Regions from separate parts of the Cobetia sp. AM6 genome, predicted to be linked through region 1. Evidence: predicted binding sites of a transcription regulator. Region 1 holds the regulator's gene; each other region holds the start of a gene.
The links. Region 1 encodes LexA, which represses DNA repair genes until DNA is damaged. Its sites were predicted from a motif close to TACTGTNTANNTANACAGTA; they were not measured.
Positions count from the first base shown of each region.

Region 2: the regulator LexA is predicted to act here: its motif matches at 3,846-3,865, upstream of ruvC (crossover junction endodeoxyribonuclease RuvC).
Region 3: the regulator LexA is predicted to act here: its motif matches at 2,887-2,906, upstream of CLAM6_RS05365 (YqiA/YcfP family alpha/beta fold hydrolase).
Region 4: the regulator LexA is predicted to act here: its motif matches at 5,936-5,955, upstream of CLAM6_RS07280 (LexA family protein).

Region 1 covers NZ_AP021868.1:1,012,228-1,019,761, reverse strand. The annotation lists gene CLAM6_RS04370 (TetR/AcrR family transcriptional regulator) at 1-320, opposite strand, end outside; gene lexA (transcriptional repressor LexA) at 887-1,516, shown strand; gene CLAM6_RS04360 (hypothetical protein) at 1,663-1,902, opposite strand; gene CLAM6_RS04355 (DUF6586 family protein) at 2,155-2,634, opposite strand; gene topA (type I DNA topoisomerase) at 2,634-5,276, opposite strand; gene pyk (pyruvate kinase) at 6,050-7,519, shown strand.
Region 2 covers NZ_AP021868.1:2,005,360-2,012,893, reverse strand. The annotation lists gene tolQ (protein TolQ) at 1-431, opposite strand, end outside; gene ybgC (tol-pal system-associated acyl-CoA thioesterase) at 567-1,001, opposite strand; gene ruvB (Holliday junction branch migration DNA helicase RuvB) at 998-2,041, opposite strand; gene ruvA (Holliday junction branch migration protein RuvA) at 2,282-2,896, opposite strand; gene ruvC (crossover junction endodeoxyribonuclease RuvC) at 3,209-3,787, opposite strand; gene aspS (aspartate--tRNA ligase) at 4,068-5,855, opposite strand; gene CLAM6_RS08555 (FmdB family zinc ribbon protein) at 6,003-6,227, opposite strand; gene CLAM6_RS08550 (D-2-hydroxyacid dehydrogenase) at 6,547-7,534, shown strand, end outside.
Region 3 covers NZ_AP021868.1:1,255,939-1,263,472, forward strand. The annotation lists gene cmoB (tRNA 5-methoxyuridine(34)/uridine 5-oxyacetic acid(34) synthase CmoB) at 1-110, opposite strand, end outside; gene cmoA (carboxy-S-adenosyl-L-methionine synthase CmoA) at 142-888, opposite strand; gene pgi (glucose-6-phosphate isomerase) at 1,093-2,796, shown strand; gene CLAM6_RS05365 (YqiA/YcfP family alpha/beta fold hydrolase) at 3,066-3,818, shown strand; gene parE (DNA topoisomerase IV subunit B) at 4,033-5,913, shown strand; gene parC (DNA topoisomerase IV subunit A) at 6,056-7,534, shown strand, end outside.
Region 4 covers NZ_AP021868.1:1,704,249-1,711,782, reverse strand. The annotation lists gene CLAM6_RS07305 (LysR family transcriptional regulator) at 1-637, opposite strand, end outside; gene CLAM6_RS07300 (aspartate aminotransferase family protein) at 839-2,188, shown strand; gene CLAM6_RS07295 (CoA-acylating methylmalonate-semialdehyde dehydrogenase) at 2,330-3,820, shown strand; gene CLAM6_RS07290 (putative quinol monooxygenase) at 4,054-4,365, shown strand; gene CLAM6_RS07285 (glutamate carboxypeptidase) at 4,478-5,686, opposite strand; gene CLAM6_RS07280 (LexA family protein) at 5,975-6,436, shown strand; gene CLAM6_RS07275 (Y-family DNA polymerase) at 6,445-7,534, shown strand, end outside.

The sequences.
Region 1 (7,534 bases):
AGGCTGTTGCGCTCGGCCGGCACCTCCAGCACGGTACGCGCCATCACCTCCAGCAGGACCTCCAGCGGCACCTGACGCCCGGCGTATTGCTGCTCGACGCTGTCGAGTGCCGCGTGGAAGCGCTCACTGAACGGGTCGAGATAGCGTGCGAAGACCGCCTGGATCAGCGATTTCTTGGAGCCGAAGTGGTAGTTCACCGCCGCCAGATTGACCTTGGCCTTGCTGGTGATGTTACGCAGTGAGGTCTCGGCGAAGCCGCGCTCGGCGAACAGCACCTCGGCAGTATCGAGGATGCGGGTAACGGTATCGGTCTGGGCCATGGGCGGAACCCTTGTCAGGTAGAAAAGAACTGGAGTCGTAGGTCACGGCGCAAGCCCCGCGCGGCGACTCTCTCATGAGGTGGTGCATGTTCACCGCAAGGCACGTTCGATCACGGCACCCGTGAGCACCGCCATCGACGAACATTCGTTTGAAACACTTTGATTCTAGCGCGCCATGCCATGACTGACAATTCTCTCGCGTTTCAAACGCCAGAGGTTTAGCCAAGCCTGATATTCCCTCAACGCTGACCGTGCCGATTCAAGGGCTCGCCTAGCTGGGTGACTGACCACCCCGCCAGCGCCAGGCCGGGTTCACTTCCAGACATTCACCACCAGACATTCACCTCCAGGCATTCACTTCCAGACATTCCCATCAAGAAAGAATGCCTCGGATATCGGCACGAAAAGTCGCCAGACAGCGATATCTCGGCGACTACCTGCCCTTTGAGGCCACCACGCAAGCCACGATGCCTTGCATGACCGCCATGACTGGATACAATGACAGTTGTATGGATGCACACCCCGTGCCGTCAGCTCAAGATGCCGCCCAGGCCAAAGGCAATGCCATGACCCAGCCGCTTACTCCGCGCCAGCAGGATGTCTTCGACTTCATCATCAAGACCATCAAGTCCTCTGGCTACCCGCCGACGCGGGCCGAAATCGCCCAGGCGCTGGGCTTCCGCTCACCGAATGCTGCTGAGGAGCATCTGCGTGCCCTCAAGCGCAAGGGCGCCATCGAGATGGTGCCGGGCACCTCTCGCGGCATTCGCGTGCCGTCGCTGGCTGACGTCGACGACAGCGCCAACGATGGCCTGCCGGTGATCGGGGAAGTGGCCGCCGGCAGTCCGATTCTTGCCAGCGAGCATATCGACCGTCACTGCCCGCTGCCGAGCGACTACTTCTCGCCGGCTGCCGACTACCTGTTGCGCGTGCGCGGCGTGTCGATGAAGGACGTGGGAATTCTGGAAGGCGACCTGCTGGCCGTGCACCGCACCAGCAGCGTGCGTGACGGACAGATCGTAGTGGCACGTCTGGGGGATGAGGTCACCGTCAAGCGCTTCCGCCGTGACGGGCACTACGTGTGGCTGGAAGCCGAGAACGAGGACTTCTCGCCGATCAAGGTCGACCTGCGCACGGACAGCCTGGAGATCGAAGGTCTCGGGGTGGGCGTCATCCGCGATGGCGGCCTGCACTGAGGCCTTGACCAGCAGCGCTTTGAGCAACGAGCTATGCCCAGCAGCACCTTTCTCGCAGAGCTCTGAGCAACAGAAAAGCCGCACGCATTGCACAAAAAAACCCGCCTCGAGGCGGGTTTTTTTGTGCGCGAAGCGCGAGCGATGAATCAGTGCACGATGCCTTCTGACTGCTCGTCCTCGTCTTCTTCGCCATCCCAGAGGCGAGTCCGGGTGATGGCGTGGTCGATCATCTCACGCGCGACCTCGAAACGATTGTCACGCAGCAGATCGGCGGCCTCGTCCGAAATGCGAATGCTGAGCAGCGGCTCACCTTCGCTTTCCGCGGCGCGCAGAATCACTTCACCATCTTCCATTTGCACAATTTCAAGTACGGCGGGATCGGACACGTCATTCCTCCTGCACGGCATCTCGCGAGATACCGGCGTCGTTGTAATCGTCAGCGCGACGGCTGGCAAGCCCGGCACCGCGTTGCCATCAGCGACGCAGAAAAAAGTACGACCACAGCCAGAGCCATGGTCGTACCGGAGAATGCAGGGCTTGCCACAATGCGATCAGTCTAGCACCCGTGAAGGCGAAACGTCACCCGATTGCCATGCGCCAGTCATCACCAGCGTGCAGCACCAGATCAACGCCTTGACCTACCACTCGACACTCGACTCGCGCAGCTGCGGCAGCAGCGCCTTGAATGCCGTGATGGCGGCACTGAGACGCTCGGCCAGCGAGGCGCTCGAGGCTGCCGCGATGATCAGACCATCACCACGCGAACGCGATTCCTCGCGGCGAGCGACGCCGCCCTCTTCATGCAGGCGGGTCACATCCGCGACCAGCTCAGACAACCAGCTGTCGGAATGCTCCAGCAGGCTGCGCAGCTGCTCGACCTCGGCGATGGGCGTCGGCGGCGACGCCAGGCGCTCGCGCCAGCTACCCTCTGGCCAGCGCGCCGTCACGGCACACTCTTCCAGCAATGACGCCAGCGCCAGCTCCAGCAGGGCGAGCGCGCCCTCTTCACCGGCCATGCGACGCGCCACGGCATGCTCATCGTCGCCAGAGGCTGCTGACTGGGCCAGCAGCAACTCGGCCTGATACAGCAGCTGATTGGTACGGGCACGCTGGCTCATCAGCTCTTGGCTCCCTTGCGCTTGTCCTCGACGACCCAGCGGCCGTTGTCGTAGGTCGCCTTCCAACCGGTCGCCTTGCCTTCCTCATCGGTCATGACGTACTGAGCCTTGACCTTGCGCGAGAAGCGAATCTGCGCCGGACGTCCGTCCGGGTCCTGATCCGGGGCTTCGAGAATGAAGTGATACTTCTCCGGCAGCTCGTCGGCATGCGCCTTGAGCTCCTTGACCAGCGGCGGACGCGTCTCGCGATTCTTGGGGAACTGACTGGCCGCCAGGAACAGGCCACTGGCGCCATCGCGCAGCACGTAGTGGTCCTCGACCTTGACGCAGGCAAGTTCCGGCATCGGAATCGGGTCCATCTTCGGCGGCGCCACCTCACCGGACTTGAGCAGCTTGCGGGTATTCTTGCAATTCTCGTTGGTGCAGCCGAAGTACTTGCCGAAACGCCCGGTCTTGAGCTGCATGTCGGAACCGCACTTGTCGCACTCGATCACCGGGCCATCGTAGCCCTTGATGCGGAACTGACCTTCCTCGACCTCGTGACCGACACAGTCCGGGCTATTGCCGCAGACATGCAGCTTGCGCTGCTCATCGATCAGGTAGCTGTCCATCGCGGTGGCGCAGATCGGGCAGCGACGCTTGGCGCGCAGCGCATCCGTCTCGGCATCTTCACCGGCATCGGCCGCCACGGCTTCATCGCCCGGCAGCAGATCGATGGTGGTCTTGCAGCGCTCCTTGGGCGGCAGGTTGTAGCCGGAACAGCCCAGGAAGACCCCGGTCGAGGCGGTACGAATCTGCATCTCACGCCCACAGGTCGGGCAGGCGATGTCCGTCGGCACCGGCTGGTTGGGACGCATGCCCTCTTCGGACTGGGCGTGGTCCAGCTCGGCCTTGAACTCGGCGTAGAAGGTGTCCAGCAGCTCACGCCAGTTGCGCCCGCCGTTGGCCACCTCATCGAGATAGTCTTCCATGCGCGCCGTGAAGCCGAAGTCCATCAGGTCCTTGAAGGACTCGCTGAGGCGATCGGTGACGATGTCGCCCAGTTTCTCGGCATAGAAGCGACGGTTTTCCAGCGCCACGTAGCCACGGTCCTGGATGGTGGAGATGATGGCGGCATAGGTGGACGGACGACCGATACCGCGCTTCTCCAGCTCCTTGACCAGGCTGGCCTCGGTGTAACGCGCCGTGGGCTTGGTGAAGTGCTGCAGCGGCTGCAGCTCGACCAGGTCCAGCTTCTCGCCGATGGCGAGGTCCGGCAGCGACTGGTCCTCTTCCTTCTTGCCCATCGGCTTCATGACACGCGTGTAACCGTCGAACTTGAGCACACGGCCCTTGGCGCGCAGCTCGTAGCCATCCACTTCGATGGTCAGCGTGGAGGACAGGTATTCGGCCGGCAGCATCTGACAGGCGACGAACTGACGCCAGATCAGCTCATACAGACGCTCGGCGTCACGCTCCATGCCGGCGAGATCGGTGGCGCGGCGTGACACTTCGGAAGGACGAATCGCTTCGTGCGCTTCCTGGGCGCCTTCCTTGCTGGAGTAGACGTTGGCCGCTTCCGGCAGGTAGTTGCTGCCGTATTCTTCGCTGATGAAGTCGCGCGCCGTGGCCACCGCGTCCGCCGACAGATTGGTCGAGTCGGTACGCATGTAGGTGATGTAACCCGCCTCGTAGAGACGCTGGGCCATCATCATGGTCTTCTTGACCGAGAAGCCGAGACGACCACTGGCCGCCTGCTGCAGGGTCGAGGTGATGAACGGCGCGTTCGGCTTGGAGCGCGTCGGCTTGTCTTCACGATTGGTGATCGCGAGCTTGGCCGTGCGCAGCGCCGCGATGCGATCCATCGTCTCCTTCTCGCTGGTCGGACGGAAGGCCTTGCCATCCTGACGCGCCAGCTCGAAACGGATCGCTTCACCACTGGCGGCGGCCAGCTCAGCGTGGACATCCCAGAACTCTTCGGGGATGAAGGCGCGGATCTCGCGCTCACGCTCGACGATCAGACGCACGGCAACCGACTGCACGCGCCCGGCGGACAGGCCACGAGCGACCTTGGCCCACAGCAGCGGCGAGACCATGAAGCCGACGACGCGATCCAGATAACGGCGTGCCTGCTGGGCATGTACGCGGTCCATCTTCAGTTCGCCCGGCTCATCGAAGGCCGCCGTGATCGCCTTCTTGGTGATCTCGTTGAACACTACGCGCTTGTAACGCGAATCGTCGCCACCGATGGTCTCGCGCAGGTGCCAGGCAATCGCCTCACCTTCGCGGTCCAGATCCGTCGCGAGATAGATGGTGTCGGCTTTCTCGGCCAGACGCGTCAGCTCGGAAACGACCTTTTCCTTGCCAGGCAGGATCTCGTAATGCGCCTCCCAACCATTCTCCGGGTCGACCCCCATGCGGCGGATCAACTGGGTCTTGGCCTTCTGCGCCTTGTGAGCCGCCTTGACCTCGGGCGACATCTTGCGAGTCTCCGCCGCCTGACGGGCACGTTCCTTGGGGTCGGTGGCCTGCTTGCCGCTTCCGCTGGTCGGCAGGTCGCGGATGTGCCCGACACTCGACTTCACCACGAAGTCGTTGCCGAGATACTTGTTGATGGTCTTGGCCTTGGCGGGCGACTCGACGATCACCAGTGACTTGCCCATGGTTGCTCGCATCTCCTGGCCGGCGCTGATTGCGCCGGCGAATGACTCGTCGCGCTGGGTTTTGTCCCAGCCGAAAAATGCGCCTACCCTACCCCAGCATTTCAGCGCTGACCAGCAATGTTGAGACTGACGCTTCGTCAGGGCGGCTCGACAGGGCGCCTCTGCGACAGCCTCGAGACATGCCATGCCACCCGCCATGTCAGCATGCGGCTTGCGCCGAATGACATCGACAGCCTTCAGGCATGTGGTCGTGGCAATCCGGCATTCGAGCCGGGTTTGAGCATAGGTCATCAGCGCATGGCAGCGGTCAACGGGCCCGATACACGGGGCCGGTACAGGGTTCTGCGCTGGGCCGATGCGCGGAAATTTCGCTCAGCAGGGTATTGCCACTATATAGGTAGCACTGGAATGGCTGTCAGTGAAAGCCAGCCGGCGGACATTGGCGTGACGGGGCGGTCACCACGACACTGCCGCAGAGAGCATGCGACGCCTGGCCGTCAGGCCTCGAAATGACGGGCCGCGCCCGCATGGCGCAGCGCGGCATACCCTGACGCCCCAGCCCATGTCCGCGTACCCGCGACAACGTATTCGCAACAATCGCTCGGCATACTTCACGTCACCCCTTGCAGTCCCGATCGTGATCACGAGAATGGACAACGACAGCCGACGATACTCGACAGGCTCCCTTTCAGCCTTCAATGTAGTAAAATGACAACAACCTGGTTTGCGTTTTCAGCCAGTCCATCACGCCAGTGTTCAAGGAGTATGCTTTCATGCCGCACGCGTTCAACGGCCCGATCCGCCGCACCAAGATTGTCGCCACTCTCGGCCCTGCCAGTGACAAGCCGGGTGTGCTCGACGCGATGATTCGTGCCGGAGTCGATGTGGTACGCCTCAACTTCTCCCACGGTAGCCCCGAAGACCACCGCATGCGCGCCGAGGCCGTACGTCAGGCTGCCGCCGCACAGGGCCGCAGCGTCGCCGTACTGGGCGACCTGCAGGGCCCGAAGATCCGCATCGCGCGCTTCAAGGATACCGCCGTCAAGCTGAGCGAAGGCCAGCCGTTCATCCTCGATATCGGCCTGGGCCGTGATGAAGGTACCGTCGAGCGTGTCGGCTGTGACTACCAGGAACTGGCCGATGACGTGGTTGCGGGCGACGTGCTGCTGCTCGACGATGGCCGTGTGGTGCTTGAGGTCAATGAGCTCAAGGGCAATGAGATCCACACCACCGTCAAGGTCGGCGGCAAGCTGTCCAACAACAAGGGCATCAACAAGCAAGGCGGCGGCCTGTCTGCCGAAGCCCTGACCGACAAGGACAAGGCTGACCTGAAGACCGCCATCGATATCGGCGTCGACTATCTGGCCGTTTCCTTCCCGCGCAGCGGCGCCGACATGCAGCTGGCCCGTGAACTGCTGGGCGAGGAAGGTCGTGACATCGGCCTGATCGCCAAGGTCGAGCGCGCAGAAGCCGTGGCCGACGACGCCGTGCTGGATGGCATCATCCTCGCCAGTGAAGGCGTGATGGTGGCGCGTGGCGATCTGGGCGTCGAGATTGGCGATGCTCAGCTGATCGGCGTGCAGAAGCGCATGATCCGCCGCGCGCGCAGCCTCAACCGCGTGGTCATCACGGCCACCCAGATGATGGAATCCATGATCAGCGCGCCGCTGCCGACCCGCGCCGAAGTCTTCGACGTCGCCAATGCCGTGCTCGACGGCACCGACGCCGTGATGTTGTCGGCCGAGACCGCCGCCGGCGACTTCCCGGTCGAGACCATCGAGACCATGGATCGCGTCTGCCTGGGCGCCGAACGTGAGCGTGCCGCGCAGGAATCCCAGCACCGCATCCACGAAGGCTTCAGCAAGACCGACGAGACCATCGCGCTGTCCGCGATGTATGCCGCCAACCACCTGACCGGTGTCGTGGCCATCGTGTGCATGACGGAATCCGGCTATACCCCGCTGATCGCCTCGCGCATCCGCTCCGGTCTGCCCATCGTCGGCCTGGCGCAGGACCAGAAGACCCAGCGTCGCATGGCCCTCTACCGTGGTGTGGTGTCACTGCCCTTCGATTCCAGCGAATTGCCGGCGGCGGAAATCAACCGTCGCGCCATCGCGGAGCTGGAAGCCCGTGGCATCGCGACTCGCGGTGACCTGGTGATCCTGACCCGTGGCGACCAGATGAACGCACATGGCGGCACCAACACCATGAAGATCGTCACTGTCGGCAGCACCATCGACTGATCGGCCTCGCTGGCC
Region 2 (7,534 bases), 990 kb from region 1:
CCCCACACGGTACCGAACAGGCCGACATAGGGGCTGACGGAGCTGACCGTAGCCAGAAACGGGAGATGAACGTTCAGGCGCTCTTCTTCACGTGACAGCGTGACGCGCATGCTGCGTTGCACACCATCCATTACCGCATCGGCATTGCTGGACTTGGGCTTGAGGCGGCTGTACTCGCGGAAGCCGGCACGGAAGACGCCAGAGGCGCCCGGGGTGGATTCTTCATCCGTCGGCAATTCACGATAGAGGTGATTGAGGTCGACCCCGGACCAGAAGCGCTTTTCAAAGGCCGCGTAAGCCTGCTTGGCACGGGACAATGCCATCCCGCGCTGAAAGATCACCACCCAGGATGCAATGGAAGCTGCCAGCAACAGCAACATGACTGCCTGAACGACCAGACTGGCGTTCACGAACAGCGAAATGATCGACATCGAATCTTCCACGGAAATCCCTCTTTACTTGGTTCAGTCTGTGCCACCGTCAATCAGTGACACGATAAATAATCTGTTCATCAGCCTGGCGTCTCGGCACCTGGCTGGCAGCGGCCTCAACTGCGCCTTGTGATCTCAGACCTCAAGAGCCGCAAGCAATTCCCCGGGCCAGCGTCTGGGGCGCATCGTCGTGGCATCGACGCAAGCGATCACGACTTCCGCTTCGCTCAAGATCTGCTCACCGCGCAGCGCCTTCTGGGTGAACGTCAAGCGTGCACCGCGCAAGGCGCCTGCCGTTGCCGTCACGGTCAGCAGGTCATCCAGATGCGCAGGACGAAGATAACGATTTGTTACACTGTGTACTACCAACTGAATGCCTTTTTCAAGCAAGGCTTGCTGCGTGAAGCCCTTCGCTCGCAACCATTCACTGCGCGCGCGTTCCATGAAGCGCAGATAATTCACGTAGTAGACGATGCCACCGGCATCAGTATCCTCGATGTAGACGCGCACAGTATGGTGAAAACATGCAGCTTCACCCTTCAACGTATTTCCTGCGCCTTCAGATGTCATGACGCGTCATTTCCTTCCTGTCCCAGGCGCGCCTGCTCTTCACGCGGGGTGATCCCGAAGTGCAGATAGGCCGAGCGTGTGACCAGACGCCCACGCGCCGTGCGCATCATGAAACCCTGCTGAATCAGATAGGGCTCCAGCACATCCTCGATGGTATCGCGCTCTTCCCCGATGGCCGCCGCCAGTGAATCGACCCCGACGGGCCCGCCATCGAACTTCTCGATCATCGCCAACAGCAGTCGACGATCCATGTGATCCAGGCCGTGGCTGTCGACATTGAGCATGTTGAGCGCCTTGTCGGCCACTTCCAGCGTCAAGCGACCATCCGAGCGCACTTCGGCGAAGTCACGCACTCGGCGCAGTAGACGATTGGCAATACGCGGCGTGCCGCGGGAACGACGCGCAATCTCAAGCGCCCCTTCCATCTCGACTTCCATGCCGGAAAGCCTGGCACTGCGTGCCACGATGTCGGTGAGTGACTCGATATCGTAGAACTCGAGGCGCTGGACGATGCCGAAGCGATCGCGCAGCGGCGCCGTCAGCAGCCCCGCGCGCGTCGTCGCGCCCACCAGGGTGAATCGTGGCAGCTCAAGCTTGATCGAGCGGGCCGCGGGGCCTTCACCGATCATGATGTCGAGCTGATAATCTTCCATCGCCGGATAGAGCACTTCCTCGACGGCCGGTGACAGGCGGTGAATCTCGTCGATGAACAGGACATCGCCTTCCTGCAGGTTGGTCAGCATCGCTGCCAGGTCCCCTGCCCGTTCCAGCACCGGCCCGGAGGTCGACTTGATATCGACACTCATCTCGCTGGCGATGATATGCGCCAGCGTCGTCTTGCCGAGTCCGGGCGGGCCGAAGACCAGGGTGTGATCCAGACTATCGCCTCGTCCTCGTGCGGCACTGATGAAGATTTCCATCTGCTCGCGGACGATGGGCTGTCCGATGTAGTCACTCAGCGTGCGTGGCCGATTGGCGCGATCGATCCGCTCTTCCGGATCATGCGTCGCCGCGGAGATCAGTCGGTCCGACTCCATCATGATGCTTGCTCAACTCCTGATGACGCAGGTCACGCACATGACGCGGGTCATGGGCCATGAACGTGCGTCAGTGGCAGGTGGCAAGGTTTGCCAGGGCGGTGCAACGATCTAGCGCATCTGCATTCAAGCGCGCACTTTCTACCCCAGTAACCTGCCAACCCCTAGTCAATAAATCCAATCACGATGCGCCGTTTCCTTCACGGAAACTATAGGGCGCATGTTTGCTGCCCTGGCGGGGCTTCAGCTGGCCATCTTGCGCGCCAGCGCCGCCTTGATGAGCGCTTCCGTGGAGGCGCCGGTCTCGAGCCCGGAGAGCATCTTGGCCGCCTCGACAGGCTTGTAGCCCAGGGACACCAGCGCGGCTTCGGCATCCGCCAGAGGATGGGTGACCGGCGGTTGTGGCTGGGAGGCACGCGCCATTTCATCCAGACCATCATCCGCCGGCAGCGTCCAATGCTTGAGGCGATCACGCATCTCGATGATCAGGCGATCCGCCGTCTTCTTGCCGACGCCCGGCAGTCGTGTCAGCGCCCGGCTGTCTTCGTCGTGCACACAGCGAATGAAATCGGACTGCTCCATTCCCGACAGAATCGCCAGCGCCAGACGCGGGCCGACACCGGAGATCTTGATCAATTCACGGAACAGACGACGCTCGGGCTCCTTGCCGAAGCCATACAGCAACTGCGCGTCTTCGCGCACCACCAGGTGGGTGTAAAGCTGGCAATGCTCGCCCACGGCCGGCAAGCCCAACAGGGTGTTCATCGAAGCTTCCAGTTCATAACCGACACCCTGTACGTCAAGCACCAGCTGCGGCGGTTGTTTTTCCAGCAATGTCCCGGTCAGGCGTCCAATCATGTTGCGGCTGTCCTTGCTCGGCAGAGAACGTGTTCGGTGGGATCGTGCTGCTCACAGACCCGATTCTCTGCACGGATTGTTACAATGCGGGCAAGCCTACCAAAGATGAAGCGTAGGCGGCATGTCCCAGTGTCACGACGAATTTGTCGCATCTTTCTGACAGTCATATCTTGGGTGATGGCACGAAGCCTGATGCCACGCGGCTTGGCGCATCACGCAATCGACTGCTGCCAGGCTCGGCAGACACTCTACAAGTGACTGAAAAATCGCTATTAATTGAGCACGATACCGCATTTGTCGCTCAACGGCATGTCAGGCGTCGGGCTCGAAGTCTCGCCAGCTGCTGCTACGACGCACGCGGGTTCCCTTGCGTCGACTGGTATTCCCCAGCCCCAAGGCTTCCAGCTGATCATTGCCGGGCGTCAGGCGTCGACGCGCGAAACAATGCGTCAGGGCAATGGCCAGCGCATCGGCGGCATCGGCCTGCGGCGTGGCGGAGAGCTTGAGCGTATGCGTGACCATATGCTGCACCTGTGACTTCTCGGCGGCACCGGTACCGGTCACGGCCTGCTTGATCTGCCGCGGCCCATATTCGAACACCGGCAAGCCGTGATTGGCCGCACACACGATGGCAGCCCCGCGCGCCTGGCCCAGCTTGAGCGCCGAATCGGCGTTCTTGGACATGAAGACCTGCTCGATGGCGAATTCCGCGGGGCGATGCAGGGCGATCACCTCGCTGATACCGGCATAGATCTGCGCTAGGCGCTGATCCAGGCTGACCTGTGACATGCGAATGCAGCCACTGTCCACATAGCGAGGCTGGGCCGCAGAGACATCCAATACCCCATACCCGGTCAGACGTGAGCCCGGGTCGATGCCAAGAATGATCATGCTGCCGCCTCGTCTCTCACACCTTCCATCTTCGCTGTCGTCATCGCGCCATCGCTCTTACTGTGTATATAACCAGCCACCATGCCACAAAAAAGGCGGTGCGACACTGTCATTGCCTGACGTGAACGCCAGCAAACAGTCTCGCACCGCCTTGTCGGGCTTGCTCGCCCCCTCGCCTACCAGGCCAAAGGAACAAACCTGCCACTGCGGGACCGCCCTTGTCTGATCGAATCAGTCCAGACGGCCCCACCAGTCACTCTCTCGGTCATGCGCCGCTGAATCAGGCCTGACCGCTTTCGTCCTCGACCTTGACCTTCTGACGCAGACGGATGTTCAGCTCCTTGAGCTGCTCACCGCTGACCACGCCCGGGGCGTCGGTCATCATGCAGCCGGCGCTCTGGGTTTTCGGGAAGGCAATCACTTCACGAATGGTCTTGGCGCCGGTCATCAGCATCACCAGACGGTCGAGACCGAAGGCCAGACCACCATGGGGCGGCGCGCCGAACTTCAGGGCGTCGAGCAGGAAGCCGAACTTCTCTTCCGCTTCTTCTTCACCGATGCCCAGCACTTCGAACACGGTACGCTGCATGGCCTGATCGTGGATACGGATGGAGCCGCCACCCAGCTCGGTGCCGTTGATGACCATGTCGTAGGCGCGAGACAGTGCCGCTTCCGGGTTGGCCTTGAGCTCTTCCGGCGTGCAGGACGGCGCGGTGAACGGGTGGTGCAGCGCGCTCAGGCGGCCGTTGGCATCGGCTTCGAACATCGGGAAGTCGACGACCCACAGCGGTGCCCACTCGCGGGTGTAGAGGTTGAGGTCTTCACCCAGCTTGACGCGCAGCGCACCGATGGCCTCGGCCACGATGTTGGCCTTGTCAGCGCCGAAGAACACGATGTCGCCATCGACGGCGCCACAGCGGTCCAGCACTTCATCCACGACGTCTTCCATGAACTTGACGATCGGCGACTGCAGACCCTCGATGCCCTTGGCACGTTCGTTGACCTTGATCCACGCCAGGCCCTTGGCACCGTAGATGCCGACGAACTTGGTGTAGGCGTCGATTTCCTTGCGTGACAGGCTGGCACCGCCCGGGACACGCAGTGCGGCGACACGGCCCTTGTCGTCCTTGGCCGGACCGGAGAAGACCTTGAAGTCCACGCCGCTCATCAGGTCATCGACATCGACCAGTTCCAGCGGGATACGCAGGTCCGGCTTGTCGGAACCGAAGCGGCTGATGGCCTCGGAGTACGGCATGGTCGGGAAGTCGCCCAGCTCGACATCGAGCACTTCCTTGTAGAGGCCACGGATCATGGTCTCGGTCATGCCCATGATGTCCTGCTCGTCGACGAAGCTGGCTTCGAGGTCGATCTGGGTGAACTCCGGCTGACGGTCAGCACGCAGGTCTTCATCACGGAAGCATTTGGCGATCTGGTAGTAACGATCGACACCGGCGACCATCAGCAGCTGCTTGAACAGCTGCGGAGACTGCGGCAGTGCGAAGAAGCTGCCGGCGTAGGTGCGGCTCGGCACCAGATAGTCGCGTGCGCCTTCCGGCGTGGCACGTGTCAGGATCGGGGTTTCGATGTCGAGGAAGCCCAGGGCTTCGAGCTGGGCGCGCACGCTGTGAGTGATGCGCGAGCGCAGACGCAGCTTCTCGATCATGTCGGGACGACGCAGGTCGACATAACGATACTTGAGGCGAACTTCCTCACCGACCTTGTTGTGGTCGTCGAGCTGGAACGGCGGCGTCTGTGCGGTGTTGAGCACTTCGACGTCCTTGGCCAGCACTTCGATCATGCCTGTCGGCATGTTCGGGTTCTGGGTGCCTTCCGGGCGCAGACGGATACGGCCCTTGATACGCAGCACGAACTCGCTGCGCGCCTTGTCGGCAGTGGCGAAGGCATCGACGGTGTCCGGATCGACGACGATCTGGGCGATGCCATCACGGTCGCGCATGTCGAGGAAGATGACGCCACCGTGGTCGCGACGGCGGTGCACCCACCCGCACAGAGTGACATCCTGATCGATCAGGGTCTCGTTCAGTTTGCCGCAATAGTGGCTGCGCATGTTGATTCCTTGTTGCTCAAATTCATGATCGACGCGCTGATGCGCATCTGTCTCAGAGGGCCTGCCGTTGGCGATGAGGGTCAAGGGTACCCGCTGGGCGCCCTTGACCCTCATCACGCTGATGCCTGACGCACCATCCCAGCTGTGTCAGGCGGTGCTGTCGCTACCACCGGCCAGATTCTTCTTGCTGCCGGACTTGAAATCCGTCTCGTACCAGCCACTGCCTGCCAGACGGAACCCGGCGGCGGAGACCAGCTTCTCGAGCTGGTCCGTCTTGCATTCCGGGCACTCCGTCAGTGGCGCAGCGCTGATCTTCTGCAACTTGTCCATCCGATGGCCACAGGCCTTGCAGTGGTATTCATAGATCGGCATGGTTTTCTTTCCTGACAATACTGGTCACGGGGCTGTCTGAGCACCGTGAACCATGACAATGTTATGCCTTGCGGCGCGTCTTGCGTTCAGCGCACCTGCGGCCCCAACATGAGAGCTTTCGCAAGCACCAGCAAGAGACGCCTACAATAAGGCCAGTTGAGCGGCTTTCAAGTCAAAGCGAAAGGGGCACATTATAGCGTGCTCGGCCCCGTGCGGGGCAACACCCAAGCACAAACCGGCCCAGACGCTACGTACTCGTCATTTCCGGGCCAGCCTTTCTGTCTTCCTGTCTATCTTCCTACGCCATCATGAGGCACCTATGTCCGATCACGATCGTACTGCGCAGTCTCCCTCTCATTCTTCCACGCCCGCTTCCTCTCACTGCGAGCCCGCCTCGTCCACCAGCGCCCCGCAGGCCGTCATGCTAGATGCCGGCTCCGTCGGTGACGGACTGGACTTCTCGCGTCTCGAGGCCCGTCTGGAAGGATTGGTCTGTCATGACGCCACCGCGCCCGAGGAAGTGGTGCCACGACTGAGCGGTGCCTCCATCGTGCTGGTCAACAAGGTACGCATCGAGGCGCACCACATGGATGAGCTGCCGACCCTCAAGCTGATCGCGGTGATGGCGACCGGCACCAACAATATCGACATGGCGGCCGCCGAAGCACGCGGCATTCGGGTCATGAACGTCAATGCCTATGGCACTCATTCGGTGGCGCAGCACACCTGGATGCTGCTGCTGGCACTGGCAGGCCGCCTGCCGGAATACCAGACCGACATCGCCGCGGGCAAGTGGCAACGCAGCGCGACCTTCTGCCTGATGGGCCGCCCCGTGGTGCAGCTGTCCGGCAAGCATCTGGTCATCATCGGCAAGGGGGAGCTGGGCACTGCGGTGGGCAGGCTGGCCGAGGCGTTCGGCATGCGCGTGACCTTTGCCGCTCGTCCGGGCACCGCCCCCACCGCCGAACGCCCCGCGCTGGAAAGCCTGCTGCCTCAGGCTGACGCCATCAGCCTGCACTGCCCGCTGACCCCAGAGACGCAGCATCTGATCGATGAGCAGGCGCTCGCCGCCATGAAGCCCGGTGCACTGCTGGTCAATTGCGCCCGCGGGGGCATCATCGACGAGGACGCAGCGCTGGAGGCACTGGCCACCGGACAACTCGGCGGCCTGGCGGTGGATAGCCTGCCGGAGGAGCCGCCACGTGAAGGCCACTCGCTGCTCTCGGCCCTGGAAAGCCAGCATCATTCGGCGAGTGCACCCTTGAACCTGATCGTCACGCCACACAATGCCTGGATCAGTCAGGAGG
Region 3 (7,534 bases), 240 kb from region 1:
TCGGGCAGGGCGCCCAGCCAGCGGGCGAAGCCGTCGCCGACGGCGCCTGGCTCACAGGCAAGCTCGGTGAAGGCGCGGTAAAGGTCGCGGTCATACGGGGAAATGCTCATGCGCTGGGTCGGGTCCGTGCAGGCGTAGCGGTCATTCGGCGGCTTTGAAGGCGACCATCGATGCGAAATTCAGGTATTGCAGCCAGGTGTGGCTGCGCTGGAAGCCGGCGCGCGCCAGGCGCTCGTGATGCGTGTTCAGGCTGTCGGGCTTCATCACGTCCTCGAGGGCCTCACGTTTCTGGGAGATTTCCAGATCGGAGTAGCCGTTGGCGCGCTTGAAGTCATGATACCGTTCGATCAGCCAGGCATTCTCGACCGGATCATCGCTGATGATCTTCTCGGAGAGGATCAGCACGCCGCCGGGTTCCAGCGCCGCGAACAGCTTGTCGATCACGGCGTCGCGGTCTTCCGGCGGCAGGAACTGCAACGTCAGATTGACCACGATCATGCCGGCCGGCTGATAGTCGAGAGTGCGAATATCAGCTTCGGTGACGTTGATGCGGTGGTCGGGGAAGGCCTCGGCGAGTTCGCGGCTGGCGCGCTCGACCATCGGTCTGGACAGATCGACGGCCTCGATCTCGATATCCTCGGCGGCCATCTCGCGGGCCAGCGCCATGCTGGCAGCACCCAGTGAGCAGCCCAGATCATAGACCCGCGCGCCGGGGCGCAGGTGGGCGCGGGCCATCAGGCCCAGCATGGCGATGATCTGACCGTAACCCGGCACCGAGCGGCGCAGCATGTCCGGAAAGCAGCTGACGACCTGCTCGTCGAAGGAGAAGCTGGCGACACGGTCAAGGGGTGTCGTAAATATCGCGTCACGGTAAGATGCATCACTCATGGATCAAGGCTTCATCGGGCAGTGGGCCAGGGCGACATGCCTGTGGCCGAGGACCGGCCGGGCAGAGCGCCCCGTCGGGCCCGCCATTCTACGCATTCGGCGCCCGTGACGCACCCGTCACGGCCGGCGGGTGATGCCTCCATCAATCGATTTCAGGCCGGGCCGTGCAGGGCCGGTCATTACACTTCAAGGAGAGAGGTGGCCATGTCCACTCAATCAGCGGCACGTTCTGCGCGTCGTAATACCCAGGCCTGGCAGGCTCTCGCGCGCCATCATCAAGAGCAGATGGCCGATGTGCATCTGAAGGACCTGTTCGCCGAGGATGCGGCGCAAGGGCGTGACCGAGTGGCGACCTTCACGCGCTCAGCCGCGGGACTGCGTCTGGATCTCTCCAAGCAGCGCCTCACGGGCGAGACCCTGGAGCTGCTGCTGGATCTGGCGCGCGAAACCGGCGTCGAGCAGGGCATCAAGCGCCTACTTGCCGGTGAACATGTCAATCGCTCCGAAGACCGTCCGGCGCTGCACGCCGCGCTGCGTCTGCCGCGCTCCGCCAGCCTCGAGGTGGACGGCGAGGATATCGTGCCGGCCATCCACGAGAGCCTCGAGCACCTGGCCGAGATGGTCGACACCTTCCACAGCGGCCAGTGGCGCGGCGCCACCGGCAAGCCGATCACCGACGTGGTCAACCTCGGTGTCGGTGGCTCGGACCTGGGCCCGCTGATGGTCTCCAGCGCCTTGAGCGATTGCCGTCCCAAGGACATCCACGAGATCGGCGTGCACTTCGCCTCGACCATGGATGGCTCCCAGCTGGCGGATTATCTGGAATCCTTCAGCCCGGAAACCACGCTGTTCATCCTGTCCTCCAAGTCATTCTCGACCATCGACACGCTGTCCAATGCCCGCACCGCGCGCGACTGGCTGAAATCACGCCTCGACCCGGAAGGGCGCCTGGAAGCGCTGATCAATCGTCAGCACTTTATCGGCGCTTCCGCCAAGCCGGAAAAGATGACCGAGTGGGGCATCGCGCCGGAACATCAGCTGCTGTTCTGGGATTGGGTCGGCGGCCGCTATTCGCTGTGGGGCACCATCGGTCTGCCCATCGCGCTCAATGTCGGCATGGACAACTTCCGTCGCCTGCTGGCCGGGGCGCATGAGCTGGATGAGCACTTCCGCACCGCGCCGCTGGAAGACAACCTGCCGGTGCTGCTGGCGCTGGCCGGGATCTGGAACAACAACTTCCTCGATATCCGCGCCCACTCCATCCTGCCCTACGATGGTCGCCTGGAATACTTCGCAAGCTACCTCGAGCAGCTGGAGATGGAATCCAACGGCAAGTCAGTGACCAACGATGGCGAGATGATCGACTACTCGACCTGTCCGGTGCTGTGGGGCCAGCTGGGGCCGAACGCTCAGCACGCCTTCTATCAGCTGCTGCACCAGGGCACCCAGGCGGTCGAGTGTGACTTCATCGCGCCGATGTGCCGTTATGACCATGTCGAGGATGCCGAGACGCGCGCCCACCTCAAGGCACAGCACCGCCTGACGCTGGCCAACTGCTTCGCCCAGTCACGTGTGCTGATGCTGGGCGATGACGCCATCCCCGGTGATGAGGCGCAGCCGAACCACAAGCGCTACCGTGGCAATCAGCCGTCGACCACGCTGCTGCTGGAGACGCTGACACCGGAAACGCTGGGTGCGTTGATTGCGCTCTACGAGCAGAAGGTCTTCGTTCAGGCCACCATCTGGGATATCAACCCGTTCGATCAGTGGGGCGTGGAGCTGGGCAAGCAGATCGCCACCGCCACCGAAGCGACCATGACCACCGGCGAAGGTTTCGACACGCTGGACGCCTCCAGCCGTGCGCTGATCGAAGCGGTGTGGGCAGCCCAGGATCAGGACCCGCGCTGAGCCCTCGGCGGATGTGAGTGAGAGTGAGAGTGCGTGAGTGAGGGCATGCTGATATGCCATGCAAGACGAGCGGCGGCGGCAGTCGTCGTTCTCTGTTGATTTATACAGTATTCTCGCTATCCTATAAGCGAATCAATCGTTTACACTAGACAGCACGACGCGGACCGTCGAAATCCCTGCTTCCAGCATATGAACGCTCGAGAGATGCCCAGCCATCTTGAGGCGTGGGAGGGGAGGTTTCGCGGTCTGACGTGTTGTCGGGAGTGCTGATGGCCAATTCCCCCTTACCGTCAGATACGGCAGCGATGCACGCCGCCGCGCCCGTCAAGGGTCTGCTGTATCTGCACGGCTTCAATTCGGCCAGTTGTTCGCCCAAGGCACGCTTGATGCAGCGCGCGGCAGAGCAGTTCGGCCTGCCGTGCGTGATGCCGGACATCCCCCCGGAGCCCGGTGCGGGTCAGGCGGCGGTCAACGCGGCCTATCTCACGTTGTGTGAGCGCCTGGCGCTGGACCCCGCAGACCCTGCCTGTGATGACGCCATCATGGTGATCGGCAGCTCCATGGGCGGCTTTCTGGCCACCTGGCTGGTCGCGCGTGAGGCCGCACGCCTCGAGGGGCCGGCAGGTCCTTCTCAGAGCGTCTGGCGTCAGGGGCCGCGCAGTGTGCTGATCAATCCGGCCGTGCGTCCCGCGCGACTGGTCAGCGAATGGCTCGGTTCGGTGCATGCCAATCCCTATACCGGCGTGACGTTCACCGTCACCGAGGAGTTCGGGCCCGGACTGCTCGCATTGGAAGCGGAGCCGGTCACGGCGCAGCGCACCCTGGTGCTGTTGGCGACGGCCGATGAGACATTGGATGTCAATGATGCCGCAGGGCTCTATCAGGGAAGTCGCTTGATCATCACGCCGGGTGGCGATCACGGCTTTGCGCAGCTGGCGGAATACCTGCCGGCGATCATGGCGCATGGCGGGCACCGGCTGGCCCCCGCCACCGCAGCGGCGATGCATGTCGCGCCGGACTAGCAGGTCATGCGCGTGGTGCTTTCTGCTACGACACACCACGACTTGGCTGGGCACGGCACCTCTTGGCACGACATGGATTGGCACGACTTGGCAGGGCGTTCGATGCTGAACGCCAGGCGCCGGTCTCTCATTTTTCAGGAATCCGTTGTCCGTCTCGCGCACGTGAAATGGCGAGTCGGATGGCGGACGTCAACACCAAGGACACAAGGCTGCGATGAGTCAGTACAGCGCCAGTTCCATTGAGGTCCTCTCCGGCCTCGAACCGGTCCGCAAGCGGCCCGGCATGTATACCGACACTTCTCGGCCCAACCATCTGGCGCAGGAAGTCATCGACAACTCCGTCGATGAGGCGCTGGCGGGGCACGCGAAGGAAATCCGCGTGCGCCTGCTCGAGAATGGCGGTATCGAGGTCGGCGATGACGGTCGTGGCATGCCCACCGACATCCACCCCGAGCATGGCGTGACCGGCATCGAGCTGATCCTCACCAAGCTGCACGCGGGGGGCAAGTTCTCCCAGGACAGCTATCGCTTCTCCGGCGGCCTGCACGGCGTGGGCGTCTCGGTGGTCAATGCGCTGTCGACGCGTCTGGAAGTGGAAGTGTGCCGCGATGGCCTGCGTCAGCGCATCGCCTTCGAGAATGGCGAGAAGGCCGAGGAGCTGACCCAGATCGGCACCGTCGGCAAGCGCAATACCGGCACTCTGGTGCGCTTCTGGCCGGACGAGAGCTACTTCGACAGCCCGCGCCTGGCGATGCCGCGCCTGCGCCACCTGCTGCGTGCCAAGGCCGTGCTGTGTCCGGGCCTCAAGGTCGTGCTCATCGAGACCGATGGCAGCGAGACGACCTGGCATTACGAGGATGGCCTGCGCGATTACCTGCTCGGCGCCACCGATGGCTTCGAGCGCCTGCCGGAATCGCCGTTCGTCGGCCATTTCGAGGACGAGGAGCACGGGGTCGACTGGGCGATCCAGTGGCTGCCGGAAGGCGGCGAGCTGGTGCAGGAACCCTACGTCAACCTGATCCCCACGCCGCTGGGCGGCACCCACGTCAATGGCTTGCGCTCCGGTCTGCTCGAGGCACTCAAGGAATTCTGCGACTACCGCAGCCTGCTGCCGCGTGGCGTCAAGCTGAGCGCGGATGACCTGTGGGAGCGCGCCGCCTTCGTGCTGTCGGTGAAGATGCTCGATCCGCAGTTCGCCGGCCAGACCAAGGAGCGCCTGTCCTCGCGCAGCGTCGCCGCCTTCGTCTCCGGCGTGGTCAAGGACGCCTTCTCGCTGTGGCTCAACCACCATGTCGATCAGGCCGAAGCGCTGGCGGAACTGGTGATCTCGGCGGCCCAGCGCCGTCTGAAGAGCGCCAAGAAGGTCGCGCGCAAGAAGGTCACCTCCGGGCCTGCGCTGCCGGGCAAGCTCTCGGACTGCTCAAGCTCCGACCCTGCCGACAGCGAGCTGTTTCTGGTCGAGGGTGACTCCGCCGGCGGCAGCGCCAAGCAGGGCCGCAACCGCGAGACCCAGGCGATCCTGCCGCTGCGTGGCAAGATCCTCAATACCTGGGAAGTCGAGTCGCATGACATCTACTCCTCCCAGGAAGTCCACGACATCGCGGTCGCCATCGGCCTGGATCCGGGCTCGGATGACCTCACCAAGCTGCGCTATCACAAGGTCTGCATCCTGGCGGATGCCGACTCCGATGGTCTGCACATCGCCACGCTGCTGTGCGCGCTGTTCGTGCGTCACTTCCCGGCGCTGGTGGATGCCGGGCGCGTCTTCGTCGCCATGCCGCCGCTGTACCGCATCGACCTGGGCAAGGAAGTACATTACGCCCTGGACGAGAGCGAGAAGGCGCACATCCTCAAGCAGCTCGAGAGCAAGCGTGGCACGCCCAATGTGCAGCGCTTCAAGGGTCTGGGTGAGATGAATCCGCTGCAGCTGCGGGAAACGACCATGGCACCGGACACCCGACGTCTGGTGCAGCTGACGCGCAGTGCGGATGACGGCACCCACGAGATGCTCGACATGCTGCTGGCCAAGAAGCGCGCCAGTGATCGCAAGAGCTGGCTCGAGGACTACGGCAACATGGCCGATATCGAGGTCTGATCATCGGTTGAGCTTCGAGCGCAGCTGAACTTCGAAAGCAGCTGAACTTCGAAAGCCAGACAAGCTGCGCGACAGCATTCTTTCGGGAGCGCCACAGTCAGGCGCTCCCCGGTTTTACGCTCGTAATCAAGGTCAAGCGCCCATGAGCATGGATATCCAGGTCGCGGAGGGTGACGTCGAACGTCTGGCCCTGCGCGACTACACCGAAAAGGCGTACCTCGACTACTCGATGTACGTGATTCTCGACCGCGCCTTGCCGCATGTCGGCGATGGCATGAAGCCGGTGCAGCGCCGCATCGTCTACGCCATGCGCGAACTGTCCCTGACGGCCAACGCCAAGTACAAGAAGTCGGCGCGTACCGTCGGCGACGTGCTGGGCAAGTTCCACCCCCACGGCGACAGCGCCTGTTACGAGGCGATGGTGCTGATGGCGCAGCCGTTCAGCTATCGCTATCCACTGGTGGATGGCCAGGGCAACTGGGGTAGCCAGGATGACCCCAAGTCCTTCGCGGCCATGCGTTACACCGAATCGCGGCTGTCGAAGTACTCCGAGGTGCTGCTGTCCGAGCTCTCCCAGGGCACCGTCGACTGGGTGCCCAACTTCGATGGCACCATGAACGAGCCCAAGGTGCTGCCGGCGCGTCTGCCCAATGTGCTGCTTAACGGCACCACCGGTATCGCGGTGGGCATGGCGACCGACATCCCGCCGCACAACGTGCATGAAGTCGTGGCCGCCACGCGCCATCTGCTGCGTCATCCGGACTCCGACAGCGATCAGCTGATGGAGTACCTGCCGGCACCGGACTTCCCCACCGAGGCGGAGATCATCACGCCGCGCACCGACCTCGCCAAGCTCTACCGCACCGGTCGTGGCAGCGTGAAGATGCGCGCCCGCTACGTGCTGGAAGAGGGCGATATCGTGATCACGGCGCTGCCGTATCAGGTCTCCGGCGCCAAGGTGATCGAGCAGATCGCCGCCCAGATGCAGGCCAAGAAGTTGCCGATGGTCGCGGACCTGCGTGATGAGTCCGACCACGAGAACCCGACGCGCCTGCTGATTCAGCCGCGCTCCAATCGTGTCGATATCGAAGGCCTGATGGCGCACCTGTTCGCCACCACGGACCTCGAGAAGAACGCGCGCGTCAACATGAACGTCATCGATCTCAAGGGGCGCCCGCGGGTGATGGCGCTGCACGAGATGCTGGCCGAGTGGCTGCGCTATCGTCGTGCCACCGTGCGTCGCCGCCTCGAGCATCGTCTGGCCAAGGTCGAGGACCGTCTGCATATCCTCGAGGGTCTGCTGACGGCTTACCTGAATCTCGACGAGGTGATTCGCATCATTCGCGAGGAGGAAGACCCCAAGGCCAGCCTGATCGAGACCTTCCAGCTCTCCGAGCGTCAGGCCGAGGCGATCCTCGAGCTGCGTCTGCGTCACCTGGCGCGTCTTGAAGAGATGAAGCTGCGTGGCGAGCAGGACGAGCTCAAGCGCGAGCGCAAGCACCTCAAGCATCTGCTGGGCAATGACGAGGCACTGACGGACCTGATCGACAGTGAGCTTGAGCAGGCCGCCACCGACTTCGGCGATCCACGCCGCTCGCCGCTGGTCGAGCGCGGCGAAGCC
Region 4 (7,534 bases), 690 kb from region 1:
GGCGAATCTCTTCCTCGCCCACCGGACGCCCGCGCGCGAGGGTATCGCCCGCCCGTGGCTCACGAAACAGCACATGGCCTCGCGCGCAGTAAAGGCAGGAGGTTTCCTCGTAGAGCGAGCGATACTCGAGCCCCGGCAGCGTCTTGAGCGTCGGGATCACCCCGGTATGCAGGCGGCCATCCAGCACGGCACGCTCGATCTCGTTGGGGGGAATCATGCGGATGTTGATCATCACCTCCGGGCCGTGCCCCTTCAGCGCACTCAGCGCATCCGTGATGTGCATCTCGGGCATGGTGACCAGATTGTCGGTGATGCCGATGTTCAGCTCGCCCTTGAGCCAGGCATGCAGACCATTGATGCGTGTGCGAAAGCCCTCTGCCGCGGCCAGCATCTGCATCGCGGCCTCGTGGACTTCCCGCCCCTCATTGGTGAGAGCAAACCCGCTGCGCCCGCGCTGACAGAGCTTGAGGCCCAGCCGCGTCTCCAGGTCACTCATCGCCATGCTGATGGCGGAGCGACTGATGTTGAGCTCGATCTCGGCCGCCGAGAAGCCACCGCACTCCACCACCTTGCGAAAGATACGCAGCAGACGCAGGTCGGTATCGCCGAGCTGCCCCCGCATGACCTCGCCTCGCATAGGCCCGCGCCTCCTGTTGTTGAACGGTTCCGCGCCACACGGCGCCTGACTGCGCCGAGATGGCGTAGCGAACGCCAGCGGAAAGTTAAGTAAATGCTTTCCTGAAGATAAAGACAATGGCATTTATCTTACCAAAAGGACTTCCTAATCTAGTTGGACAGGAGCCGAGAACCAACAACAACACACTCTGTGGGAGACATCATGACCGCCTTCGATACATCCCCTTCCGCCCAGGCAGGCTTGAGCCAGGAGCAGCTCGATGCCTACTGGATGCCCTACACGGCCAACCGCCAGTTCAAGCAGGACCCGCGCATCATCACCAAGGCGCAGGGAGCCTACTTCACGGACTCCCAGGGCCGTCAGATCTTCGATGGCCTGTCGGGTCTCTGGACCTGCGGTGCCGGCCATTGCCGCCCGGAAATCGCCGAGGCGGTCAGCGCGCAGCTGCGCGAGCTGGATTACGCGCCCGCCTTCCAGTACGGCCATCCCAAGGCCTTCGAGCTGGCGCACCGCATCAAGACGCTGATGCCCGAGGGGCTGGATCACGTCTTCTTCACCGGCTCCGGCTCCGAGAGTGCCGACACCTCACTGAAGATCGCGCGTGCCTACTGGCGCAAGAAAGGCAAGCCGACCAAGACCAAGCTGATCGGGCGCAGCAAGGGCTATCACGGCGTCAACTTCGGGGGCTTCAGCGTTGGTGGCATCGGGGCCAACCGCTCGCTCTACGGCCAGGGGGTCGATGCCGATCACCTGCCGCATACCCTGCTCAAGGAAAATGTCTTCACGCCCGGCATGCCCAGGACCGGTGCCGAGCGCGCCGATGAGCTGCTGGAGCTGATCGCGCTGCATGATGCCTCCAACATCGCCGCCGTCATCGTCGAGCCGATGGCAGGCTCCGCCGGCGTGCTGCCACCGCCAGTGGGCTATCTCAAGCGCCTGCGCGAGATATGCAACCAGCACGACATCCTGTTGATCTTCGATGAGGTCATCACCGGCTTCGGACGCATGGGCGCCATGAGCGGCGCCGAGGAATTCGGGGTCACGCCGGACATCCTCAACGTCGCCAAGCAGATCACCAATGGCGCGGTGCCGATGGGCGCCGTGGTCGTCAAGGGCGACATCTACCAGACCTTCATGGACAACGGCGGCCCCGACTACATGATGGAGATTCCCCACGGCTACACCTATTCCGGTCACCCGGTGGCGTGTGCCGCGGCGCTGGCGTCCCTCGACGTGCTCGAGAACGACCAGCTCATCTCCCGCGTCCGCGAGCTGAGCCCGGTATTCGAGAAGAAGCTGCACGAGCTCAAGGGCACGCGCTACATCAGCGACATCCGCAACTACGGCCTGGCCGGTGCCCTGCAGGTCGAGGCCTATCCCGGCGAGCCGGCGCGGCGCCCGTATGAGATTGCCATGCACTGCTGGAAGGCCGGTTTCTATGTGCGTTACGGCGGCGACACCATCCAGCTGGGCCTGCCGTTCATCACCGAACACGACGAGCTGGACCGCCTGATCAATGCTCTCGGCGATGCCTTCGCCGCCCAGGACTGACGGCCATTGCTCAAGGCTGACGGTCGACGCTCAAGGCTGACCATCGACGTTCAAGACTGACCATCAACATTCAGAACTGACGATCAACACCACTTCATTCATCGCCATTCATTTCACAAGTCATCTCAGGGGGCCCACCCAATGAAGACGCTCGGACACCTCATCAACGGCAACATCGATCACAGCGAAGGCCGTACCCAGGACATCTTCAATCCCTCCACCGGCGAAGTCGGCGGTCAGGTGCGCCTGGCCAGCAAGGCGACGGTCGAGGAAGCCATCGCGGCCGCCGAGGCCGCCTTCCCGGAATGGCGCAACACGCCGCCGATCAAGCGCGCCCGGGTGATGTTCCGCTTCAAGCAGCTGCTGGAAGAACATGCCGACGAGATCGCCCGCCTGATCGGTCAGGAGCACGGCAAGATCTGTCACGATGCGCTGGGCGAATTGCAGCGCGGCATCGAGAATGTCGAATATGCCTGCAGTGCTCCGGAACTGCTCAAGGGCGAGCACAGCCGCAATACCGGCCCGGGCATCGATTCCTGGAGCGAATTCCAGCCGCTGGGCGTGGTTGCCGGCATCACGCCGTTCAACTTCCCGGCCATGGTGCCGCTGTGGATGTACCCGATGGCGATCGCCTGCGGCAACACCTTCGTCCTCAAGCCCTCCGAGCGCGACCCGACTTCCACGCTGTTCATCGCCGAGCTGCTGATGGAGGCCGGTCTGCCGGCCGGCGTCATGAATGTCGTCAATGGCGACAAGGAAGCCGTCGATACGCTGCTGGACGACCCGCGCATCCAGGCGGTCAGCTTCGTCGGCTCCACCCCGATCGCTGAATACATCTACAGCCGCGCCGCGGCCAACGGCAAGCGCTGCCAGGCCCTCGGTGGCGCCAAGAACCACGCCATCGTGATGCCGGACGCCGACATGGAATACGTGGCCAACTCACTGAATGGCGCCGCCTTCGGCTCCTCCGGTGAGCGCTGCATGGCACTGTCCGTCGCAGTGGCCGTGGGCGATGACGCCGCCGACAAGCTGATCGCGCAGATGAAGCAGCAGATGGAAGGCCTCAAGGTCGGCATCTACAGCGACAAGGGCAATGATTTCGGCCCGCTGATCACCGCGGCCCATCGTGACAAGGTGGTCGGCTACATCGACAGCGCCGAGCAGCAAGGCGCGACGGTGGTGGTCGATGGCCGCAATCCGCAGGTCGAAGGCGGCGAGAACGGCTTCTTCGTCGGCGGCACCCTGATCGATGGCGTCACCCCGGAGATGACCTGCTACCAGGAAGAGATCTTCGGCCCGGTGCTGCTGGTCGTGCGCGCCGATTCGATGGAAGCCGCCATGCAGCTGATCAATGATCACGAATACGGCAATGGCACCTGCATCTACACCCGTGATGGCGAAGCCGCCCGCTACTTCAGTGATCACATCCAGGTCGGCATGGTCGGCATCAACGTGCCGCTGCCGGTACCGGTCGCCTATCACAGCTTCGGGGGCTGGAAGCGCTCGCTGTTCGGCGATCTGTCCGCCTACGGCCCGGACGCGGTGCGCTTCTACACTCGCCGCAAGACCATCACCCAGCGCTGGCCTTCCGCCGGTCTGCGTGAAGGCGCCCAGTTCGCCTTCCCGTCCTGATCCATCGCCTTCGCTTTCTGATCCGCGGATCATCATCTGATAACAACTGCGCCTGATAACAACTGCGCCGGACAGCCCTGCTGTCCGGCGCTTTCGTGTGCTCATCATGCAGGGTCATGCCGGCAGTCAGCCCCTGCCCCTTGCAGTGGCCAGAAACGGCTCCACATAGTCAGGACATCTCATCACGAGAATTCCGACAACATCGGCGGTCAGCACCGTCACAAGGAGCCAAGATGATCTGGGTAATCGCCACCGTTACCGCCAAGGAAGGCCACGTTCAGGATGTCTTCAATGAACTCTGCGCCGTCGCGCCCACCGTGCGCGAGGAAGATGGCTGCCACGCCTACCACCCGTGCCTGGACTCCGAACGCGCCGCCGACAAGGACAACGACCCACGCCCCGACACCATCACCGTGGTGGAAGCCTGGGAATCCCACGATGCGCTGCAGGCCCACCGTGAGACCGAACACATGCAGCGCTTCCGCGACAACGCCGGTGACTGGATCGCCGATGGCGATATCCGCATCCTGAGCCCGGCGGGCTGATAGACAGAACAGCATTGGGAAAGACCCAAAAAAGCCCGGCCTCCAGGAGGCCGGGCTTTTTTATCGGGTTTGCTGTCATGACAGCATATCATTTACCGCTGCAATCCCGGTTTCACTCCTGCGGCTGATCCTCGGACAACTGCATGATCATGCGCGTCGTCAGGTAAAGGCGTGGCACGACGCTATCGACCAGCACGAACTCCTGATCGCTGTGGTAGCCGCCGCCGACGAGACCCAGGGATTCGAGCACTGCCGGTTTATCGGAATCTGCATGATAGGCGTAGGCCGCATCGGTGCCGCCACCGATCTCGACCGCTTGCAGTGTCTGCCCCAACTCCTGATAGATCTTCTGGGCCTGCTCGGCCAGCTGCTGACTCTGCGGATTGTCAGGCAGCGGCGGACGCCCCTTCTCTAGGTGAAACTCCACTTCGGTATCATCGATCAACTGGTTCTTCGTGATGGCCTGTGCTTCTTCCAGGACACGCTGATACTCGCTGCTATCGAAGTAGCGCATATCACCTTCCGCCCTGGCATGCTCCGGAATCACGTTGCGCTTGACGCCGCCCTCGACGATCGTCCAGTTGAGCGTCGTCTCCTTGTCCGCATCATCAAGCTCATTCAACTGCAGCAGCTGATGAGACAGCTCCATGATGGCGTTGCGCCCTTCCTCTGGTGCGCCACCGGCATGGGAGGCACGGCCCTTCACCTCGAGAAACGCATAGTTGATGCCCTTGGTGACGACGGTGACGGCATCGACTCCCGGGTCAGCGAAGGTAGGCTCGAATACCAGCACGGCATCCTGATCTGCCGATAGCTCATGAATCAGGTCATGCGAGCCCGGCGAGCCCTTCTCCTCATCAGGATTGAAGACAACCGTCACCTGGCCATAGTCATCAAACCCGAGCGACTTCAGCGCCTCGAGACTGTGCAGAATAACGGCTGCGCCACCCTTGGCATCGCCCACGCCCGGGCCATAGGCACGCCCATCCTCGATACGGAAGGCACGCTCCGTGGCGGCGCCTTCATCGAAGACGGTGTCGTAGTGAATCATCAACATTATCTTGCGACTGCCATCTCCCTGCAGGCGACCGACAATCGTATTGCCGCCATAGGTCTTGGCAGGGTGCGTTTCCACCTGTGCGCCAAGCGCTTCGAGATGCTTGATCAGCATTGCCTCAACGTCATTCAAGCCTTCACGGTAGCCCGTTCCCGAATCCACGTTGACCAGTGATTCCAGCGTCTCCAGCAGAGGCGCTCGCTGTTGCTCGACGGCATCCTGTACATCCTGATAGTCCGCCGCTTGCGCACCGGCACTGCACATACCGCATGCCAAACCCACCGCCAATATCGGAAGCCGCATTTTCCACCTCTAATATTGTTATATAAGGAATAACGAAGGTAAGGCGGATATCAGGCAAACGCAAACGCGAGGCCTACCGGGAAATTTTTTCCGCTAGCAGCTTTACCTGCCGTCCACCATTGAACACAGGTGCACCTCATCTGATCTGCGTCTCGTGAATGTGTAGCACTCGCAGGGATTATCGGTTGCCTGAGGGCTTCTCAGCGCCGATACTGTATATGAATACAGTATCGAAAGGAGACCCCACCCATGACCGTATCTGCCGCTCAACCATCCCATGCCTCGCTGGCTCGCCCTCATCCAGCGCCGGAGCCCTGTGCACTGCCGCACCCTCACATCACGGGGCGCGCTGGCATTTCCGGCTTCCCCTCGCCGGCCGAGGATTACGCGGGGCGCACGCTGGACCTCAACGAGCGGCTGATCAAGCGCCCGGCAGCGACCTTCTTCATGACGGTGGCGGGTGACAGCATGGAAGGCTTCGGCATCTATGAGGGCGACACCCTGGTGGTAGACCGCTCCATCGATGCCCGTCCCGGGCATATCGTGGTGGCACTGGTCGAGGGTGAGGTGGTGGTCAAGCGTTATGAGCTGATCGGTCAGCGCCCCTATCTGAGCTCCGGCAATGCCCTGTATCCGCCGGTCGCGATCTTCGACCTCGAATGCCAGGTCTGGGGGGTGGTGCGTTCCGTCATCCACGAATACGCGGTATGAAGACGCCGATGATCGGACTGGTCGACTGCAACAACTTCTACGCCAGCTGCGAGCGAGTGTTCGACCCGCGTCTGGAGGGCCGCCCTGTCGGCGTGATGTCCAACAATGACGGCTGCGTGATCGCGCGTTCCAACGAACTCAAGGCGCTGGGCGTGGAGATGGGCACCCCCGCCTTCCAGCTACAGCCACTCGTCCGTGAGGGGCGCATCCACCTGCTCTCCTCCAACTACGAGCTGTATGGCGACATGTCGGCGCGCGTGCGTGAGGTGCTGGAGGAATATTCCGCCGGGGTCGAGCCCTACTCCATCGATGAGATGTTCGTGCGTTTCGATGGCTTTGATCGCAACTCGATGCTGACATTGAGCCGCACCCTGCACCGCAATGTCCGCAAGTTCACCGGCATTCCCGTATGTGTCGGGGTCGCACCAACTCGAACGCTGGCCAAGTTGGCCAATCGCGCTGCCAAGAAGCGTCCGGAATTCGGCGGTGTCTGCGTGCTGGAACCCGATGAGGTCGGCACCCAGCGCCTGCTGGCCGATACGCCACTGGGCGATGTCTGGGGTGTGGGCCGACGTCTGGTCGAACGCCTGGCACTGCAAGGCCTGCACACTGCCTGGGACCTGCGCTGCGCCGACCCGCGCGCCATCGGCCAGCGGTATTCCGTGGTACTGGAACGCACCGCGCGCGAACTGCAAGGCACGCCCTGCTTCGAGATGAATGATGCCGATGACGCTCGCCAACGCATCATGACCTCGCGCTCCTTCGGGCGCATGACCGGTGACTTGAATGAACTCAGGGACGCCATCCGCCAGCATGCCCAACGCGGCGCCGAGAAGCTGCGCCATCAAGGCAGCCTGACACGCGCCGTGCTGGTCTTCCTCAAGAGCAATCGTCACCGACCCGACCTGCCGCAATACTCACCTAGCACCATCGTCGAGCTGCCCGCCCCCACCAATGACAGCCGCGAGATACTCGCCGCCGCGCAACAGGCGCTGGAGCATATCTACCTGCGCGGCTATCGCTTCATGAAGGCTGGCGTGATGCTGCTCGACCTCATCGACCAGCCACGCGAGCAACTCTCGTTGCTCGACGACGAAG